DNA from 4 places in the Serratia odorifera genome. Region 1 is predicted to be linked to each of the others. Evidence: predicted binding sites of a transcription regulator. Region 1 holds the regulator's gene; each other region holds the start of a gene.
The links. The regulator Fur, encoded in region 1, represses iron uptake genes when iron is present. The targets are predictions, from matches to a motif close to ATAATAATGAGAACNACTATCAA.
Positions count from the first base shown of each region.

Region 2: the regulator Fur is predicted to act here: its motif matches at 3,400-3,422, upstream of fes (enterochelin esterase).
Region 3: the regulator Fur is predicted to act here: its motif matches at 2,434-2,456, upstream of sufA (Fe-S cluster assembly scaffold SufA).
Region 4: the regulator Fur is predicted to act here: its motif matches at 2,884-2,906, upstream of ACCC84_RS06425 (isochorismate synthase).

Region 1 covers NZ_JBGMUT010000005.1:257,039-262,239, reverse strand. The annotation lists gene seqA (replication initiation negative regulator SeqA) at 1-445, opposite strand, end outside; gene ybfF (esterase) at 647-1,429, shown strand; gene ybfE (LexA regulated protein) at 1,680-1,967, shown strand; gene fldA (flavodoxin FldA) at 2,197-2,736, shown strand; gene fur (ferric iron uptake transcriptional regulator) at 3,061-3,507, shown strand; gene ACCC84_RS15390 (beta-N-acetylhexosaminidase) at 3,708-5,201, opposite strand, start outside.
Region 2 covers NZ_JBGMUT010000002.1:42,294-47,494, reverse strand. The annotation lists gene ACCC84_RS06395 (enterobactin synthase subunit F) at 1-1,550, opposite strand, end outside; gene ACCC84_RS06390 (MbtH family protein) at 1,742-1,948, opposite strand; gene fes (enterochelin esterase) at 1,923-3,308, opposite strand; gene ACCC84_RS06380 (TonB-dependent siderophore receptor) at 3,627-5,201, shown strand, end outside.
Region 3 covers NZ_JBGMUT010000001.1:818,185-823,385, reverse strand. The annotation lists gene sufC (Fe-S cluster assembly ATPase SufC) at 1-461, opposite strand, end outside; gene sufB (Fe-S cluster assembly protein SufB) at 497-1,996, opposite strand; gene sufA (Fe-S cluster assembly scaffold SufA) at 2,011-2,382, opposite strand; gene ACCC84_RS03855 (hypothetical protein) at 2,939-3,343, shown strand; gene ACCC84_RS03850 (MltF family protein) at 3,407-4,873, shown strand; gene ACCC84_RS03845 (hotdog fold thioesterase) at 4,854-5,201, opposite strand, start outside.
Region 4 covers NZ_JBGMUT010000002.1:53,085-58,285, reverse strand. The annotation lists gene ACCC84_RS06435 (isochorismatase) at 1-7, opposite strand, end outside; gene ACCC84_RS06430 ((2,3-dihydroxybenzoyl)adenylate synthase) at 11-1,639, opposite strand; gene ACCC84_RS06425 (isochorismate synthase) at 1,645-2,847, opposite strand; gene fepB (Fe2+-enterobactin ABC transporter substrate-binding protein) at 3,050-4,003, shown strand; gene entS (enterobactin transporter EntS) at 4,082-5,201, opposite strand, start outside.

The DNA.
Region 1 (5,201 bases):
TGGTATTGGTGATCACCCAATAAGGGGTGCCGGGAACGTGTTTCGGTTTGGTATGCGTTCCGTTTGCCAGCAGCGTTTGCTGATCGCCGGCAAAATAGGTGCGTGTACGGCCATGCAATGCGTCGGTCGCGGCAGCGAAGCCGGCCGCATCGAGGGTGTACAGCGTTGACAGTACCAGCATAAAACGATTTACGGCCTTGTTCTGCTCGGCGTATTCATCCGACAGCAGCAGTTCACGCATGGCGCGGACGCGATCCCGTGGGCGCGACGCGGTGGCTTTTTCCGGCTCCGCGCTGCCACTCGCAGCGGTAGACACGGGGCGCACTGGCTGCCCTGCGGTAAACTTCAACATACGCCGTAAAATATCAGACGCACTTTCCCCAATATGTTGCGTGTGGCTGGCAATATAGCGGTAAAGTTCTTCGTCGACTTCAATAGTTTTCATCTTTATCCAGTACTGTATTTTTCTACGTAGAATCCGAAACCGGGTTCTGCATTCAAGCTATGGGATTATAAGGTTAAAAGCACGAGAGCAAACATAACAAAGTGCCCTCTGGGGGCAAAAGCAGACTATTACCTATAGCCGGCATCACCCGCCCACCTCTTTGCTGATGGGTATGATACCCTAACAGAATGTTTTCAGGTCATGAACTTCGCCATGAAATTACACTATCAATTATTGGCCGCCCAGGCCGAACAGACAAACGCGCTGCCGATTGTGCTGATACACGGGCTTTTCGGCAACCTTGACAACCTCGGCGTACTGGCGCGCGATTTGCACCGCCAGCATCCAGTGGTGAAAGTCGATTTACGCAACCATGGGCTTTCGCCGCACGCCGCCGAAATGAACTATCCGGTGATGGCGCAGGATTTGCTTACGCTGCTGGACAGCCTGAATATCGAGCGTGCCATCGTCATCGGCCATTCCATGGGGGGCAAGGCAGCAATGGCCTTGACGGCGATTGCTCCCGAGCGTATTGCCAAACTGGTGGTTATCGATATCGCACCGGTGGCTTATCAGACCCGACACCATGATGAAATCTTCGCCGCCTTGCAGGCAGTGAGCGCCGCCGGCATGACTCAGCGTCAGCAGGCGGCGGCGCTGATGCGCACCATGCTGGATGAAGAAGGGGTGATTCAGTTTCTGCTGAAATCGTTCCATCAGGGCGAATGGCGTTTCAACCTGCCGGTGCTGATCGAGCAATATGAAACCATCATTGGCTGGCAACCGGTGCCGGCCTGGCCGCAGCCGATTCTGTTTATTCGTGGCGGGCTGTCGCCTTACGTAAAAAACGACTACCGCGACGACATCGCCCGCCAGTTCCCGCAGGCACGGGCGTATGAAGTGGCTGGCAGTGGCCACTGGGTACACGCCGAGAAACCGGATGCGGTACTGCGTGCCATTCATCGCTTCATCGACCAGGCCTGACGGCCAGTTGGCGAAAAAACGCGCTAAAGATAACGGCTTAGCGCGTTTGCAACGCAGTAAAGCATTGTCGTTGCTCCATCTGCTGGGGTAATATGGCGCGCTATAATTTTGCCGCCGTCGCCAGCGTGGTGTAAAACGCCGGAATGGGGGCAAATTTGGGTTAGGTTTTATCGACCTGAACTGTATTAACCGAACCGTCCGGAAGCGTGAAACGCTTTTTGATGCAAACTCCCTTGCAGTACCGCTACCTATGGCAAAAGAACAAACGGATCGCACGACGCTGGATCTGTTCGCAGATGAACGCCGTCCGGGGCGCCCGAAAACCAACCCGCTATCCCGTGATGAACAGCTTAGAATCAATAAGCGGAATCAGCTACGGCGCGATAAAGTACGTGGTTTGCGGCGTGTGGAGCTGAAAATCAACGCGGATGCGGTGGACGCTCTGAACAAACTGGCGGAACAGCGTAATATCAGTCGCAGCGAGCTCATTGAGCAAATGCTGCTGGCGCAACTGGCGGAAGAACAGCCAGAACAATGATCTTATCAGCCGCACGCGCGGCGCGGCGTTAAGGATGACGCCGGATCAACTCCGCATTTTATTCTTCGGGCATCGCATAAACGCGATAAAACCCCGGGGCAAATTTCTGGCATGATACGCGTTTAGCGGTGGGAGCTGGCTCCTCACCATGGCGATATTTTAAACGATACCGGTGCGAAAGCCGGGCGTCGAGTATTGTAATTAATTGAATTTAAAGGTTATACGCGATATGGCTAACGTAGGCATTTTCTTTGGCAGCGACACCGGCAATACCGAAAACATTGCCAAGATGATCCAAAAACTTCTTCGTCAGAGCTTTGGCGACGATGTGGCTGAGGTGCATGACATTGCCAAAAGCAGCAAAGAAGATCTGGACGCATTCGACATTCTGCTGCTCGGTATCCCAACCTGGTATTACGGTGAAGCACAATGTGACTGGGACGACTTTTTCCCTACGCTGGAAGAAATAGACTTCAATGGCAAACTGGTCGCGCTGTTCGGCTGCGGCGATCAGGAAGATTACGCGGAATATTTCTGTGATGCGATGGGGACCATTCGTGACATCATCGAACCTCGCGGCGCAGCGATTGTCGGCCACTGGCCAACCAAAGGCTATCATTTCGAAGCCTCCAAGGGTCTGGCAGACGACGATCACTTTATCGGCCTGGCGATTGACGAAGATCGCCAACCCGAACTGACCGACGAACGCGTGCAGGGCTGGGTGGCGCAAATCAGCGCAGAGCTGAGCCTGGCAGACATCGTAGGTTAAGCAGCGGTTATTTCCCCGCCGTTCAAGGCCCTGCGAGACGCATGATTAACGCAGGGCCGTTATCGACATCACGGATTGAAGCGATAGAAGCTACAAAATTGTAACTTCCCCCCTCGTCACGGTAGACTGCGGTTCGGTTTATCCCACCCATCAAGATGTTACATGTGTGACATGTAACGGTGCGAATATATCTTTGTTAACAACCGGCGGTTTCCATTTAGGTCAACCGGTTCTATAATGAGACGCAATAAATTCTTTGTGCCGACCGATGCCATAGGCAAAAATGCCTCAACTTGATTAGCATAGTAACAGGACTGAATCCGCATGACTGACAACAATACCGCATTAAAGAAGGCCGGCTTAAAAGTCACGCTTCCGCGACTCAAAATCCTGGAAGTACTGCAAGATCCGGCTTGCCATCACGTCAGTGCGGAAGATTTGTACAAGAAACTGATTGATATGGGCGAAGAAATTGGTCTGGCGACGGTTTACCGCGTACTGAACCAATTTGACGACGCCGGGATTGTCACCCGTCATAATTTCGAAGGCGGCAAATCAGTATTCGAACTGACTCAGCAGCACCATCACGATCACCTGATTTGCCTGGACTGCGGCAAAGTGATCGAATTCAGCGATGAATCCATCGAAGCGCGTCAGCGTGACATTGCCAAACAGCACGGCATCAAACTCACCAACCACAGCCTGTACCTGTACGGTCATTGCGCCATCGGTGATTGCCGCGAAGACGATACGCTGCACGACAAAAAATAATGCTGATGCATTAATAAGCAAGGAACCGCCAGACGGCGGTTTTTTTATGCCTGTCAGACAGGCAAAAAAATCCCCGGACGCGCCGGGGAAATCATGTCACAAAAGATAACAATGCAGCGGCAAACCACCTCTTTCATCAGGGTATTACCCCCTCCACACCCCAAACGCCCCGCCGCCGACACGCAGCGAGGCATTGGTCACTACGCCTGCACCGGTTCCGCACGGCTAAAGCGCTTGCCGTCAGGGCTGACCGCGCGAATTTGCACCTCGCCGGCTACTGCCGGCTTGGCGCTGTCATCATAGCGTTGCCACTGTTTGCCACCGTCGGTGGAATACTCGATAGCCAGTCCCGGCAAAGCAATATTGGCCTCCAGCTTGCCGTTGACGATCCGCGCACCTGGCACCGGCAGGCGGTATTTTATCCCGCCTTTATCCAGCTTGCCCAACTCGCGCTGCCCCAGCAGGTTGGCAAACCGCAGCCAGTCCTGCTGCAACTTTTTGTCATCGACCAAGTGGGTTTCCCCGCCCTTGTATTCTCGACCTGCCTTATAGTCCTGTTCCCAGCTGGCACGGTGCCAGGCTCGTTCCGCCACCGACAGCGAGCGCGGGAACATCATATATTCCATTTGCGGATCGGTGCGCACCACTTCACTCCACAGCTGGGCGGAAAGGCCATAGGCGCCCGGCCACGGTTTATCGCTCTTGGCGGTGAAATAGTTGCCATCGCGATCCACCGACGTTTCAGCGTTCTGCGGCATGTTATCCGGTGCAAAGCTGAATATTTTGCGCTCATCACTGAAGCGGGTGCCCCAGTAATAGCCGCTTTCGTTTGGATTGACCTCATACGGGAAGTCCAGATAGACGTAGTCGGGGTTGGAAACCACCACTTCGTAACCCTTGTTGGCCCAGTCATTTACCGAATCGAACCCGCCCCAGTACAGGGTATCCCAGAAGTTGACGCCAACGCGCGCCGTGGCAAACGCCTTGGCGTCTTTGGCATCCTTCAAGCCATCCTGCCAGGCCTGCATTCTGTCGATGCCGTGCGCTTTAACCAGTTTGCTGACTTCCTGACCGAAGTAGCTCGGCAAGTGTTCCATGTCGGCAACCTTGCCCTGCTTGATCATCTGTTGGCAAACCTGCGACTTGGCCCACGGTTTGTCTTCTTTGCTCAGATCGAGCATGCCTTTGCCCGGTTCTGGCTGTTTGATGTCGGTATAACCGGCGCCCAGACGGATGTTCTTGGCTTCATCGCCGCCAAAGTGCCAGGTTTTCAGCGGTTGACCGGCTTCCTTATGCATTTGGGCAATTTCACCGATCACCTTGTCGACAAAGCGGGTTGATGAATCCAGGCACGGGTTCAGATAGCTCTGGCGATTGAAGAATTGCACCGAGGTAGTATTGGAGCTGTCGGTAGGATCCAGCAGACGGAACTCCTCGGCCTCTTTTTGCTTACCTTCGGCAAGCAGTTTCTTATAACGCGCTTCCATGGATATCACCGCCGCACGCGCGTGCGCCGGCATATCGACCTCCGGGATCACTTCAATCTGGCGTGCCTGGGCGTATTTGATGATGTCGATATAGTCCTGACGGCTGAAGAAACCACCGTAAACCTCTGGCCCCTGACCGTACTGCGGCAACAGGCAGGTTGTTTCGCTCAGGTCATGGCAGCGTTGGCCGCCGATCTCGGTCAGCTC
Region 2 (5,201 bases), on a different contig from region 1:
GACAGGAACACCGAACGCGGCAACGCCACGGCAACGATGTCGCCCGGCCGCACGCCCTGTGCGCTCAACTGGCGCGCCAGCGCGCTGACCTGTTGGCGGGTTTCACGGTAATTGAAGCGGAAATGTGCGTCAGACAGCGCTGGTGCGTCCGGCGTCTGGCGCGCCTGTTGCGCCAGCAGGCCGCTCAACGTCTGTGTCGGTAGCGGATGTGCGGTATCGTTGACGCGGCTCAGCAGCGCACGATCGTCGGCGGTCAGCAAATCCGCCTCGCCGACCGGCAACTGCGGCTGCTCGCCAAACTGACGCATCAGCAGCGGCAGTCGCTGCAAATGCGCCGCCAACTCATCGCGCTGGTAACGTTCGGCATTCGCCAGCAACTCCACTTTCAATTGGCCGTCCTGGTCGATAAACAGGGCAATTTCCAGATCGCGTACCGGCCCGGAAGCCAGATCGTGGGTGATGCCGGCAATACCGTCAAAGTCGAGCTGGTAATCGAACATCTTAAAGTTGAACACCGTGCCATACAGCGGCTGGGCATCGCCTACGTGCCCCAGATCGCGCTGTACCTGCTCCGCGTCATAACGCTGGTGACGACGCAGCGTTTTCAGTTCGCGACTGATTTTCGCCGCCGCATCCGCCAAGGTGGCTTGCGGATCGAGGTGCAGTTCCATCGGCAAGACGTTAATCACCGGCCCGGTGGCGCACAACGCGGCCGAGCCGGTACGGCGCATAAAGATAAATCCGGCGCTGAAGCTCGGCTGACCGCTAAGGCGCGACACCCACAGCGCCAACAGGGCGATCGCCATATCCGCCGCATTCAGCTGTTGCTCGCGCCCGGCATCCACCAGCGGCGCGAACGCCGCCGCCGTGCAGATCTGACTCAGACGATGAATGCGGGTGGTCGGCACCTGCCCCGCCAGCGGTTGCGCGCACAGCGTGGCCGCCGGCGGCAGTTGGCGCGCCTTATTACGCCAGAAATCGGCATCACGCTGCCAGCCGGCAGACTGACGGTAAGCCTGGTATTCAGCCACCACATCACCAAATGGCGTAAACGGCGTAGGTTCCAGCGGTTGGTCATGGCGCAAACGGCTATAGATATTGGCGATGCGCCGGGCAATGGCGGTAAAGCTAAAGCCATCCACCAGCAGGTGGTGATAGCGCTGATACCAGTACCAGCGGCGCTCTGCCACCCGCATCAGCAGGTGACGATACAGTGGTTTTCCACTGCTGACGCGCAGTTCGCCGGCAAGATCGCGCTGCATCAGCGCTGTGGCAGCGGCGGCGGGATCCGCCGAAGCGGTCAGATCGAGATATTCCGGCGCGTCAATCGCCATGCCCGCATCAAACGATTGCCGCGGTACCCCGTCGCACTCGTCAAAACGCAGTCGCAGGGTGTCCACTTCGTTCAATCCCAATGCGATGGCGCGCAGCAGACAGTTCGGGTCCAGCTCGCCGTTAAGCTCAATATAATGCGCTACCGCATAGGCATTGCCATGCGGTGAAATCTGATCGGCAACCCAAATACCCGGTTGCGCCGCGACCAACGGCATGTCGACGCACAGCGCGTGGTCGGCCGGTAAAGTTGATGTTTCTGACACCGTACTGATTCCTATGGTTGGTATACCCTGACGACTGCGGGCAGCATCGAGACGGCAATGAAAGCCATCCTTATCCAGATGCAAACTGTCGCTGAACGGGGCAACGCCGGCAGGCAGCCCGTGATACGACGGGCATCAGCCCGTCACGCCTGACGCTGTGATGCGGGCCGCATGTCCTGCCAATTATCTTCCAGCCAGCTGACGCACTGCGCGCGCGGTGCCGGGCCGAATACGCTGTTCCAGCCGGGCGGCAGTGCGCAGAAATCCGGCCATAGGCTGTATTGCTGTTCGGCGTTGCGCACGATCAGGCAGCATTGTTGTGGATCATCGAACGGGTTGAGGGTTTCCATCACGGGCTCCTTGCATCATCCCAGAAGTGGCAATTGGTGTGGCCTGATGGCCGGTGACAAACGGCTCGCGCCAGTGGGCCTGCAAACCGTCGAGCAGGCCGCCGCGCCAGCACAGCGCGTCGTGGCCGCCGGCCACCGCCCGATACTGCACCCGATGCCCAGCCTGGCTCAGCAGCGTCGCCATCTGGCCGCTGACCTGATGCACCAGCGGTTCATGCACGCCAGCCTCCATAAACACCTTCAGCGCGCCATGATTGCCGAGGCCGCTTTCAACCTGGCGAGTCAGCCAGCAGGCGTCTTCCGGCGGCGTAGGCAGTTGCAACATATCGCGTCGCGGCCACCAGAAAGAACCGGACTGGCTGATCACCGCACCAAAACGCTGTGGCCAGTTCAACCCGGCATACAGGGAAGCAAGACCGCCAAAACTCTGACCGGCAACCACGGTACTGGCGGCATCCGCGCGGTGCGGCGCCCATTCGGCCAGCTGCGGCATCAGCTCTTCCTGCAACGCCAGCCAGAACTGCGAATTGCAGCCAAGCTCGCGACTGCGGTGCGGCAAATCGATAATGTCGATCAGCACATATACCGCGGCCGGCAACTGGCCCTGCTGCGTCAGTTTCATCAGCGGATCCCAGACCGGCATCTGCTGCGCCCAAAACTGACCGTCGAGCAATATCGCCAGCGGCCGCTGCGCCGGGTTGCTGTCGCCGGTGGTGTAGACCCAGACGTTACGGCTATTGCCGAGACGCTGGCTATGCCAGGTATGACGCTGCAGACGCGCCGGCGGCGCCGGCACGCAGCGGGCGCTGGCTACCTCATAATTGTCGAAATCGTGCCAGGCCGACTGCGGCGGCGCTGACGGCATATGCAGCCCGGAAACCACATTGCCGCCGGCACTGCACCAGGAACGGTAGGGATTCAACAGATCGTGCGTGGCACTGGCAAATACCTGATGCCACCAGTGGCGCATCGCGTGCATCATGGCGTACGCATCGCCGCCCTCTGCCCGCAGCGGGCGATGATCCAGACAGGGAATAAAACAGTAGCTGCCGCGCCAGTCGGCGCTCAATTCGGTTTGCCAGTACCATACGTCGCTGCCGCTCAGGCGTTGCAGACTCTGCGGCGGATTCGGCTGATGGTGATCGGTCAGGCAATTGATGTTGATCCAGACGCGCTGGTGGGCTGAAGTCATCTCGCATCCCTGGGGATCGCGCCACAAAAACGTTACCTTCCATCGGCCATTGTCGCTCGGCTCCACCAGCGGCGTACCGCGTCGGGCAATCTCCAGCCACCAGCCATGGCTCCCTGCTTGTTTGCTTGCTAATAACGTACTGCTTGCTGACTGCTGTTCAGTTTTCAAGACACCCACTCACTTGGTAGTTGGCATAACGGGTGAGGCAGCAGCGGATAGCGGCTGACGCTCTCCCGAATGCAAACGAACGGTAGAACGAATACTATTGATAATTATTTTCATTTGCAATAGTGTGTAAAGGCTCGTAAAGAAGGCAGGTATTCTTCAACAGGGACGGGTACCTGAATTCGCATCGGATCGGCTGCTGGTCGCGTCTCCGGCGTAGTCAGATCCACACCATTAATGACGATATAAAAACGACAACCGGCTCCCCCTGCCGGCTTCAGCGCTGGCGCACGGGGGCGACAACACGGTAGGAAATTAAAAATGACTCGCAAGTTATCTCGTTATTCCCTAGCCACAGTCATCGGGTTGGGATTAGGCACGTCCGCAATTGCACATGCCGCACAGCAAACCAGCCCCAGCGCCGAAGCGGAAGCGGAAGCCACCAGCGTCGGCAACAATAATCAGGCAAAACCCGCCGAAGACACCATTCTGGTCACCGCCGCCAAGCAGAACCTGCAGGCCCCCGGTGTTTCCACCATCACCGCCGCCGAAATCAAAAAACGTCCCCCGGCGCGCGACATCAACGAACTGATCCGCACCATGCCGGGCGTTAACCTGACCGGCAACTCCACCAGCGGGCAGCGCGGTAACAACCGCCAGATCGATATCCGCGGCATGGGACCGGAAAACACCCTGATCCTGATCGACGGCAAGCCGGCCTCAAGCCGCAACTCGGTACGCCAGGGGTGGCGCGGCGAGCGTGACACCCGTGGCGACACCGCCTGGGTGCCGCCGGAAATGATCGAGCGCATCGAAGTGCTGCGCGGCCCGGCGGCGGCGCGTTACGGTAATGGCGCGGCGGGTGGCGTGGTCAACATCATCACCAAGAAACAGACTCAGGAGTTGCACGGTGCGTTGAATGCCTATTTCAACGTGCCGCAACACAAGCAGGAAGGTTCCACCAAACGTACCGACTTTAGCCTCTCCGGCCCGCTGAGCGACACCCTGAGCTTTCGCCTGTTCGGCGGCTACAGCAAAACGCAGGCCGACGCCTGGGATATCAACCAGGGTCACCAGTCCGAGCGCGTCGGTATTTATTCCGACAGCCTGCCAGCTGGCCGCGAAGGGGTGATCGACAAAAATATCGACGCCCTGCTGCACTGGGATTTCGCCTACCTGCAATCGCTGGAGTTTGAGTACGGCTATGGTCGTCAGGGCAACCTGTACGCCGGCGATACCCAGAACACCAATAGCAATAATTTGGTAAAAAGCATGTACGGCGAAGAGACCAACCGCATGTACCGTGAAACCTACTCCGTGAAATATCAGGGGGCCTGGGACAACGGGGTCAGCACCAACAACTACGTACAATACGAGAACACCCGTAATTCGCGCTTGAACGAAGGTCTGGCCGGCGGTACCGAGGGGATCTTCAATGAAAGTGATGCCGGTTATAGCAACAGCGATCTGGATGATGTGCTGTTGCACAGTGAAATCAGCCTGCCTTTCGATATGTGGGTACCACAAACCGCCACCTTCGGTGCCGAGTGGAACCAGCAGAAGATGAAGAGCAGCTCGGTAGTCAGCCAGGCGCTGCAAGGCGGCGACATTGACGGCATCAGCAGTGCGGATCGTAGCCCCTACTCTTCTGCGCGTATTTTCTCGCTGTTTGCCGAAGACAATATCGAACTGACCGACACCACCATGCTGACGCCAGGCATGCGCTACGATCGTCACTCGGTTTCCGGCGATAACTGGAGCCCGTCGCTCAACCTGTCGCAGGAATTGGGCGAGTACTTCACGCTGAAAATGGGCATTGCGCGCGCTTACAAAGCACCTAACCTGTTCCAGACCAATGAAAATTACGTGTTGTACAGCAAGGGTCAGGGTTGTGCC
Region 3 (5,201 bases), on a different contig from region 1:
TTGCGTTTTTTCTCGCCGCCGGAAAACCCGACGTTGACCGAGCGCGTCAGCAGGTCGGCCGGCATATTCAGCAGTGCAATCTTCTCTTCGATAAAATCGGCAAAATCGAAACGGTCCAGCGGCTCCAGGCCCCGGTATTTGCGCACCGCGTTCACCGAGGTTTGCAGAAAGAAATGATTGCTGACGCCGGGGATCTCCACCGGGTACTGGAAGGCCAGAAACACGCCTTCACCGGCGCGATCTTCCGGATCCAGTGCCAGTAAATCCTTGCCTTTGAACATGACTTCGCCGGCGGTGACCTCGTATTCCTCGCGTCCCGCCAGCGTAGCAGAGAGCGTACTTTTGCCAGAGCCGTTTGGCCCCATGATGGCGTGAACCTCACCCGGCTTGATATCCAGGCTCAGGCCCTTGAGGATCTCACTGCCTTCCGCGCTGACTTTCAACTCTTTGATACTTAACATGCTGTGTCCTCTGGTGGCGTTTTTCCGCCCAAATATTAACCGACGCTGTGTTCCAGGCTGATTGCCAGAAGTTTTTGTGCCTCGACCGCGAATTCCAGCGGCAGCTCGGAGAATACATCCTTACAAAAACCGTTGACGATCATTGAAATAGCATCGTCTTCGCTGATGCCACGCTGCAGGCAATAGAACAGTTGGTCGTCACCGATCTTCGAGGTGGTGGCTTCATGTTCCAGTTGTGCGCTGTTATTGCGTGCCTCAACGTACGGGAAGGTATGCGCCCCGCTGTCGGGACCGATCAGCATCGAATCGCACTGGGTAAAGTTGCGCGCGTTTTCTGCCCCCGGCAGGATTTTGACCAGACCGCGATAGGTATTTTCGCTGTGACCGGCGGAAATGCCCTTGGCAATAATGGTTGATTTGGTGTTTTTGCCAATGTGGATCATTTTGGTGCCGGTGTCTGCCTGCTGGTGACCGCTGGTCAGCGCGACCGAGAAGAATTCACCGATCGAATTGTCCCCCTGCAAGATCACGCTCGGATATTTCCAGGTGATGGCCGAGCCGGTTTCCGACTGGGTCCAGGACATTTTCGAATTGGCCCCTTCACACAAGGCACGCTTGGTGACGAAGTTGAGAATACCGCCCTTGCTGTCGCCGCCGGAGAACCAGTTCTGCACCGTCGAATACTTCACTTCGGCATCTTTATGCAGTATCACTTCCACCACCGCCGCATGCAGCTGATAGCTGTCGCGTACCGGGGCGGAGCAGCCTTCGATATAGCTGACGTAGCTACCTTCGTCGGCGATCAGAATGGTTCGTTCGAACTGGCCGGTTTTGGCGGCGTTGATGCGGAAGTAGGTAGACAGCTCCATCGGGCAACGCACCCCTTTCGGCACGTAGACAAATGTGCCATCAGAGGCCACCGCCGCGTTGAGTGCGGCAAAAAAGTTATCGTTGGAGGGCACGACGCGCCCAAGATATTTACGCACCAGATCCGGGTATTCCTGAATCGCCTCACCGAACGAACAGAAAATCACCCCGCTTTCGGCCAGTTTTTCGCGATAGGTGGTCGCCACGGAGACCGAGTCAAAGATGGCGTCCACCGCCACTTCACTGCCCTCACGCACCGGCACGCCCAACTGGTTGAACGCCAGCTCCACTTCGCTGGTCAGATAGCTGTTTTCCGCCAGTTGGGCGCCTGGCTGCTGTTCCGCTCCCGGCTGTGAACCGCAGGCGTCATCACAGCTGCCGCAGGACGGCGCCGAATAATAACTGTAATCCTGATAGTTCAGCCGGTCGTAATTGGCTTTCAGCCAGTGCGGCTCTTCCATTTGCAACCACGCGCGATAGGCTTCCAGCCGAAACTCCAGCATCCACTCAGGTTCGTTGCGCTTGGCCGAGATGGCGCGAACCACCTCTTCGTTAATGCCGGTGGCCAACTCGTCGGTAGCCACCTGGGTAAAGAAGCCTTCCTTGTAACGACCTTCACTGACCCAAGCCTGTACATCATTTGGTACTTCTACATTGCTTCGTGTCATGTTGATTACATCGCTCAAACGCCAAAACTCTCGCCACACCCACAGGCATGTTGAGCTTTAGGGTTGTTGAATTTGAATATCTGATTCAGCCCTTCGCGGACAAAATCGACCGTCGTGCCATCGATAAAGGGCATCGCTTTCAGCGGCACGTAAAGCTTTGCGCCGTCGCGCTCAAACAGCAGGTCATCGCCTGCCGGTTCTCGGGTCAGATCCAGCACATAGGCAAACCCGGCGCAGCCGGACTGTTTCACCCCGAGCTGCAACCCCTTGACCTGCGGATCCTGCTGCATCAGCTTGATGATTTGCTTGACGGCGCTGTCGCTAAGGGAAATGCCTTGCCAGACATTCTCTGCCAACGAGAAAGTACCGACATTTTCTGTTTGCATATGGCCTACCTCATGTTTTCTCTATCACAGCCAAATCAGGCTATATCGACTATGTTAGTGATAATGATTATCACTTCAACCGTTTGTTTTGCGGGGGTATCGGCTGAAAACCCGGTTTTTCACCTCAGCCGATGGAAAGCGCGCTGGAGATTTCGCTGCCTCCACGCACTGGGATGGGGAATGAACCTGTTTATTCATTTGAATTTTAATCACTTTACCCATTACCGTACCGCTCGCCCCGGCGGCGAAAACGCTCAACCACCTCGAGCATTTTTTGCCATTTTAAACATTCATAGAAAATACCTATTTCTGTGACTTGTCTGTCTGAAAAATGCGTTTAACGTTAAATGATGCTGTTTCGCTCCGTTAGCGCGCCGCCCTTCTGTATAAAGTTTAGTCGCTACTGAGTAAATGGGGTCGCTGTGCGCCAAGTAAAGGGTCGAATCACGGTGGTTTTCGACCGCCACAGGCAGGCGAAAAATTTCAACAAGATGATTGATCGTTACGGCACCAATCAATATGATAATGATTATCATTCAGACCATGGTGCGGAACTATGACCATCTCAATAAACGCTTGGCTGCTCGGAAAAATCGATGAGTACAAGTTCAGCATTCGTGATGCAACGGTGGACTTCTTCATGGCGGAAGCCGCCCTAAAGCGCCCGGAATGCAACATCGATAACTTGAAACGCTTCAATGGCATCAGCCTGAACATCGCCAATCTCTGCCTGGAAAACGGCGATGACGAAAGTTACCTGCACGCATTGAGCAAGCTGCATAATCGACTGATCGTGGAAATCAACAATCCGCAGCGTTGTCAGCTGTTCCGTGTGCAAAGCTACCATTTTGCTCGCCATACCCTGACGCTGATCTGCCAGAAATACGCGATGGAAGGCACCTGGGAAAAGGCCAATGCGTTTCAGAAGGATTTCGTCAAGCGGGTACCGTTCCAGTTATAATCTTCCGCCGACGCAAGGCGCAACGACTATACTTGGCACAGGGGTATTGCGTGCGAGGGTGTTATGGCCAGCTTGCGTTATGGCATGCTATTGGCAGTCTGCGGCTGGGTGCTCGCCTTGCCGAGCGCCGCCGCCCCTCCCTTGAAATTGCAAACGCAAATCCAGGTGCACATGGGCGATCTGGACATGATGCAACAACGGCGGATCGTCCGGGTGTTGGTGCCCTACAGCAAGACGTTTTATTTCCTCAGCGCCGATACCACCCAGCGCGGCATGATGGCTGATTTAATGCTGGCGCTGGAAAAGCAGCTCAACCAGCACCACACAAACCCGGCGGACAAGATTCGACTGGTGTTCATTCCCACCGCTCGCGATCGGTTAATCCCGGAACTGCTGGCGGGACGCGGCGATATCATTGCCGCCGACCTGACCATCACGCCACAGCGCCAGGCGCTGGTCGACTTCAGCACGCCATTAGCCAGCCAGGTGCATGAAGTGGTGGTGCGTCACCGCCATGCCCCAGCGGTGAGGTCCTTGACCGCACTGGCTGGCAAAACCGTTTTTGTCAATCCCACCAGCAGCTACTATCAAAGCCTTGAGCAGTTGAACCGGACGCTGAAACAGCAACGGCATCCGCCGGTCGAAATACAACCCGCGCCAGGCAACTTTGAGCCAGAGGATGTGCTGGAAATGCTCAACGCCGGCCTGGTGGATTACAGCGTTACCGACCGGTATCTGGCCCTGTTCTGGCAGCAGATATTTGCCGATATCGTCATTGAACCGCAGCTGTTCTTACGCCAGGACCGCCAGATTGCGTTGGCAATGCGCAAGCATTCACCGCTCTTGAAGGCCCAGCTCGACCTGTTTTGCGATCGGCACAAAATTGGCAGCACCTTCGGCAATATTCAACTCAAAAAGTACCTGAAGAGCACCCAATGGGTGAAAAACGCCACCCGGCACGCGGAAATGCAAAAATTCATTCAGGTGCGCGATCTGTTTCATAAATACGGTAATCAGTATGGTATCGATTGGTTACTGATGGTTGCACAGGGTTATCAGGAGTCGCGGCTCGATCAGCGGGTGCGCAGTAAGGCGGGCGCCATTGGCGTGATGCAGGTGATGCCAGCAACCGGCCGGGAGTTGAACGTCGGCGATATTCGCCAATTGGAGCCCAATATCAATGCCGGGATCAAATACATCCGTTTTATGATGGACCGTTATTATGCCAACGAACCCATGACTCATCTGGACAAGCTGCTGTTCACCTTTGCCGCCTATAACGCCGGCCCACGCCGCATCGCCTTGCTACGCAAGGAGGCGGCACGGATCGGGTTGGATCGCAACGTGTGGTTTAATAATGTCGAACGGGTTGCGGCGGCGCGCATTGGCCGGGAAACGGTACAGTATGTCAGTAATATTTATAAGTATTATGTGGCGTATTCGCTGATCCAGCAGCAAACCCGGCTACGGCAACGAGCCCTGCAGGCCGAGGCGCCCGCAGGGCCGGTCGTTATTCAATCACCGCGGTAGTCAGACGCGAAATGCAGCACAGTTTGTCACGGGCATCGAAAATTTCAATCTGCCAGACCTGATTACGCCGGCCGGCATGCAGCGCACGGCATACGCCGCGCACCTGGCCTTCGAACACCGCGCGCAGATGGTTGGCATTAATCTCCACCCCAACCACTTTCTGTTCGCCTTCGGTGCACAAATACCCCGCCATCGACCCCATCGATTCCGCCAACACCACCGACGCGCCGCCGTGCAGCAGGCCGAACGGCTGGGTGGTGCGGTTATCTACCGGCATGGTGGCTTCAAGGTAATCGTCGCCAATCTGGGTGAATTCAATGCCGATATG
Region 4 (5,201 bases), on a different contig from region 1:
TGGCCATCGTTCAATCTCCCTGGACCTGAGTCGGTTGCTGCGCCTCCAGGCGCTGGCGCAGCAGTTTTTTGTCTACTTTGCCGACCGGCGTCAGCGGCAGGCTTTCCACCTGGACAAAACGGTCTGGCAATTTAAATTCCGCCACGCCCTGCGCACGCAGATGGCGCCGCAGCGCCACCGGCTTAAGCGTCTCGCTGGCAATAACGTAGGCGCAACTTTTCTCGCCCATCAGCGCATCCGGCATGGAAACCAGCGCGGCGTTAATCACCGCCGGATGACGTAGCAGCAGGTTTTCGATTTCTTCGGCGGCAATTTTCTCGCCGCCGCGATTGATCTGGTCCTTCTGCCGACCTTCGACGCAAAGATAGCCGTCTTCGGTCAGGCGAATCAGATCGCCGGAACAGTAAAAACCGTTCTCGTCGAAGGCTTCGGCATTGTGCTGCGGGCTTTGATAGTAGCCGCGGAAAGTATAAGGGCCGCGCGTCATCAGGCGACCAGTCTGCCCAACCGGCAACGGATTGCCGTCGTCGTCCGCCACCCAGACCTCGTCATCGGGCGACATCGGGCAGCCCTGGGTAGTAAGAATGTGCTGCCGATCGTCATCCAGTCGAGTGTAGTTAACCAGCCCTTCTGCCATGCCGAACACCTGCTGCAACTGGCAGCCGATTTCAGCGGGAATGCGTGCCGCCAGCGTTTCACCCAGTTTGGCGCCGCCAACCTGCAACAGTTTCAAGCTGGTCAACTGCTGGTTGCCGCCCCACTCTTCGATCGCCTGCAGCCACAGCGTGACCGCCGGAGGCACCAGCGCAGTAACGTTGATCCGGTGCTGTTCAATCAGCGTGAAGCACTGGGCCGCATCCGGATCGGCGGCAAACACCGCCACCCCACCGGCATACAACACCCCCAGCACGCCGGGTGAACTCATCGGATAGTTGTGCGCCACCGGCAGCGCGCACAGATAGCGCGTGTGCCGATCAAAATGGCAGATTTCCACGCTGCGGCGGATGCTGTAGTAATAATCGTTGTGAGTACGCGGGATCAGTTTCGGCGTGCCGGTACTGCCGCCGGAAAGCTGGAAAAACGCCACCCGATCGGCGGCAGACGGCGTGGCGCAAAAGCCTGCGCTGTCTTCGGCCAGCATCTGCGACAACGCCTGCGCGCCGTGCGGCTGATTACGCAACGCCACCACGCGCAGCGACGGATGCTGCTGACGGAACTCGGCCAGGAAATCATCGTTGGCGAACAGACCGTGCAGGCGATCGGCGATCAACACTGCCGGCTTGATCTGCGACGCATAGGCATGCAGCTCGCTGCGCTGATGGCTGAACAGCGCATTTACCGGCGCCACGCCGATTTTCAGCAGGGCAAAGAAGGTGACGTAAAATTCAACCACGTTGCCCAACTGCACCAGCGCGGTTTCGCCGGGTTGTACGCCACGGCGCAGCAGTGCCGCCGCCAGACGATCCGACCGCTGGTGCAATTGGCGATAGCTGAGGCTGGCGACCGCATCCACCAACGCGATATCGTCGTTATCAGCCTGGCGGGCGAGGATGTCGGTCAGGGGCAGATCAAGCCAATAACCGCGCTCACGATAACGCCGGGCAAAGACCTCCGGCCAGGGCGTAAAAGCAATGCTCATGTTTCTTATCCTTGATTCAGGCCAAAGGCGCGCAGAATGGTGCTGAGCTTGGTGCCGGTTTCATGCCATTCGGACTCTGGTGAAGAGTCCTGCACAATGCCGGCACCGGCAAATAGGCGTACCTGATTGCCGCTGACGGTTCCGCAGCGGATGGTCACCACCCATTCACCGTTGCCCTCGGCGTCACACCAGCCAACGATGCCGCCAAATACGCCGCGATCAAACGGCTCCAGCTCGGCAATCAGGTCACGCGCCACCCGGGTCGGCGTGCCGCACAGCGCCGGCGTCGGATGCAGCAGACAGGCCAGCGACAGCGCGTTTTCCTGCCGCGGATCCACTTCGCCGTCAATCGGCGTCGACAGGTGCCACAGCGTCGTGGTACTCAACAGTTCCGGCGCGTTGGGAATATGCAGGTAACGGCAACGGCCGCTTAACGCTGCGCGCATGCCTTCGGTAACAAAACGGTGCTCTTTATGGTCTTTAGTGGAGCTCAGTAACTGCTGGCTGACCTCGCGATCGCGCTGTGGATCGGCCTCGCGGCGGGCGGAGCCGGCCAGCGGATTGGAATAAAATTGCGCGCCGGTCTTACGCAGCAGCAGCTCGGGGCTGGCTCCCAGCAATGCGCCGTCTGCCAGCGGTACGTGGAAGTGAAAACCGTTCGGGTTCTGCGCAATGATGCGCGTCATCAGCGCATGGCGATCGACCGGCTGGCAGGTTTCAATCTCCAACAGGCGCGACAGCACCACCTTATCCAGCGTGCCTGCACGGGTTGCCGTCACCGCATCGCTGACCATTTGCATAAATGCTGCCTGTGCCGGCACTTCGGTTTTATGCGCGATATCCGGTGCCGCAGCGTGCTCTATCCCTTGCGCGGCCATAAAGGCATTACGATCGAACCAGCGGGTTTGGCGAGGGATAAACAACGACGACGGCTGTCGGGTATCGAACGGGATGGCGCCACACAGCACCGGCTGCTTGATGCCCGCCAGCCGAGCTTCGTCAAAGGCATGGCGCACCACCTGCTGAAATTCGCCGTTCACGTCGTCGCCACCCACCGCCGGCAAACTGACTTTGGCAAAACACCCCTGAGTGCTCAGGCTGCGGAAAGGAGAAGTGAAAAAGAAACCGGCAGCGAGATCCGGCGGTAGGTAACCCCCTTCACTGCTGTGCGATTGCATGTTTTTGGCACCATTCATGGCTGTATCCATCGGTACGCCCTCTATTGTTTGCTAATAATAACCAATATAATAATGATTATCATTTATGTTTACGGGCGCTAAATTACCCTCCGGATTTTACTATGTCAATAAACGTAAACACTTCTTTCCCATCACAATCATGGTATAAACAGTGTGGCATTAGCTAGATAAATGATAAGCATTAGTATTTAATCGACAGGAACACGCCGACATGAAGAATATCCTGCTTTTGGGGCTGGCCTTATTCGCCTTCACCGCTGCGCACGCCGCCTCTCCCCAGTGGCCGCGCACCATTGACACTGCCCATGGCGTCGTCACTCTCTCACAGGCACCAACGCGCATTGTCTCGACCAGCGTTACGGTCACCGGTACCCTGCTGGCGATTGGCGCGCCGGTGATCGCCAGTGGCGCCACCAGCCCCAACGGTAAGCTGGCCGACCAACAAGGCTTCTTCCGGCAATGGGGGGATATCGCCGCACAGCGCGGTGTCAAACGCCTGTATATCGGCGAACCCAACGCCGAAGCGATAGCCGGCGAAGCGCCGGATCTGATCGTGATGTCCGCCACCGGCGGCGATTCCGCCCTGCGCTTATACGATCAGTTATCGGCCATCGCGCCGGTGCTGGTGGTCAATTATGATGACAAAAGCTGGCAGCAACTGGCTACAGACCTGGGCTATGCCACCGGGCGCGACGCCGAGGCTGCCAAGCTGACCGCCGATTTCGCCGCGCGCGAGCAAGCGCTGAAACAGCGGATGACCTTGCCGCCGCAGCCGGTCAGCGCATTGGTGTTTCGCCACGACGGCAAGGCCGCCAACCTGTGGACCGCCGAGTCATCGCAGGGTGAAATGCTGCAACAACTGGGCTTCACGCTGGCACAGCCACCGTCCAACGTCCACGGCAGCACCAGCCAGGGCGTGCGCAAGGACATTATTCAACTGAGCGGGGAAAATCTGGCGGGTAGTCTTAACGGCCAAACGCTGTTGCTGTTCGCCAACGATGACGGCGACGCCGAGCGCTTGATGGCAAATACCTTCCTGACGCACCTGCCTGCGGTGCAAAACAAGCGGGTCTACGCGCTGGGCAATGATACCTTTCGTCTGGATTACTACAGCGCCAGCAACTTGCTGACGCGATTAGAAAAACTGTTCATCCACTCACGTTAGCCAGACTGGCGGGTAGCGCCCGAATCGCCTTGCCGTCAGGCTATTCGGGCTATCCGGCGCAGCTTGAGCTCGCTGACATCAGGCTTGCGTCACCTGCGGTTTGTCGAGCGTCACCAGACGTAATCCACGCATGGCGAACACCAGCAGCACGCCGAGCACCGCGGCGCCAAAGCCAAAGCTGGTCGAGGTCATCGCCGGCAACATATACGCTCCCATCGCCCCCAGCAGCAACGCGCCCAGGGCATCACCCACCACGTTCTGCGCGGTCCACAGCCCATTGATGCGCCCGAGGAAGGCGTCCGGCGTCAGGCTCTGGATCAGCCCGTATTGCAGCAGCGAATTCACCGCGCTCAGGTAACCGAATGCCACCAGGCACGCCAGCGCCGCCCCGTACCACGGCATCAAACCAAACAAACCAATGGCGACGAACGCCGCTATCGCAGTCATCAGCATCATCCAGCCAGGCCGTGCCAGATGCGCCACCCGACCGCTGGTAAAGGCGCCAATCGCCGCGCCGAGCGGTACCGCCGCATACATCAGGCCCAGGCTGGAAGCGCCGACCAGCCAGTCGCCCGCCAGCGCCGGGTAGAGGATACGCACCGCACTGGCCATGGTCAGCAGCGCGCCGATCAGCGCCACCATACCGATCACTTTATTCTGGAACAGAAAGGCAAAGCCACCTGCCAGCGCTTTCAGCGGGTGCTCGCGCGGCTGTGGCGGCGGCATCAGCTGCGGCAGACGTAGCAGTGGCATCAGCGTCAGCAAGGTGCCCAACGCTGCCAGACCGTAGTTCCACGCCACGCCGGCATGGGCTATCACCAACCCGCCCACCGCCGGCGACAGGATCGATCCAAAACGCACCGTCAGCATACTGATGGCGCCGGCCTGGACAATGTTTTCCCGCCCAACCAACGCCGGTGTCGCAGCCAGCAGCGCCGTCACGCCGACGGCGCCAAAGAAGCCATCCCACACCGATAACAGATAGATCGCCACCAGCGATGGGGTTGGCAATGCGGCATTGATGCACATGCCGACAAAGCCGATGCCACAGGTTGAACGCGCAAACAGGATCAGGCGACGGCGTTCGTAGCGATCCGCCAGTACACCGCCCATCAACAGCCCGGCAAACATGCCGCTGCCGGCCAAGGTAACCGCCAGACCGACCAGCAGCGTTGAGCCGGTCAACGCCTGAATCTGC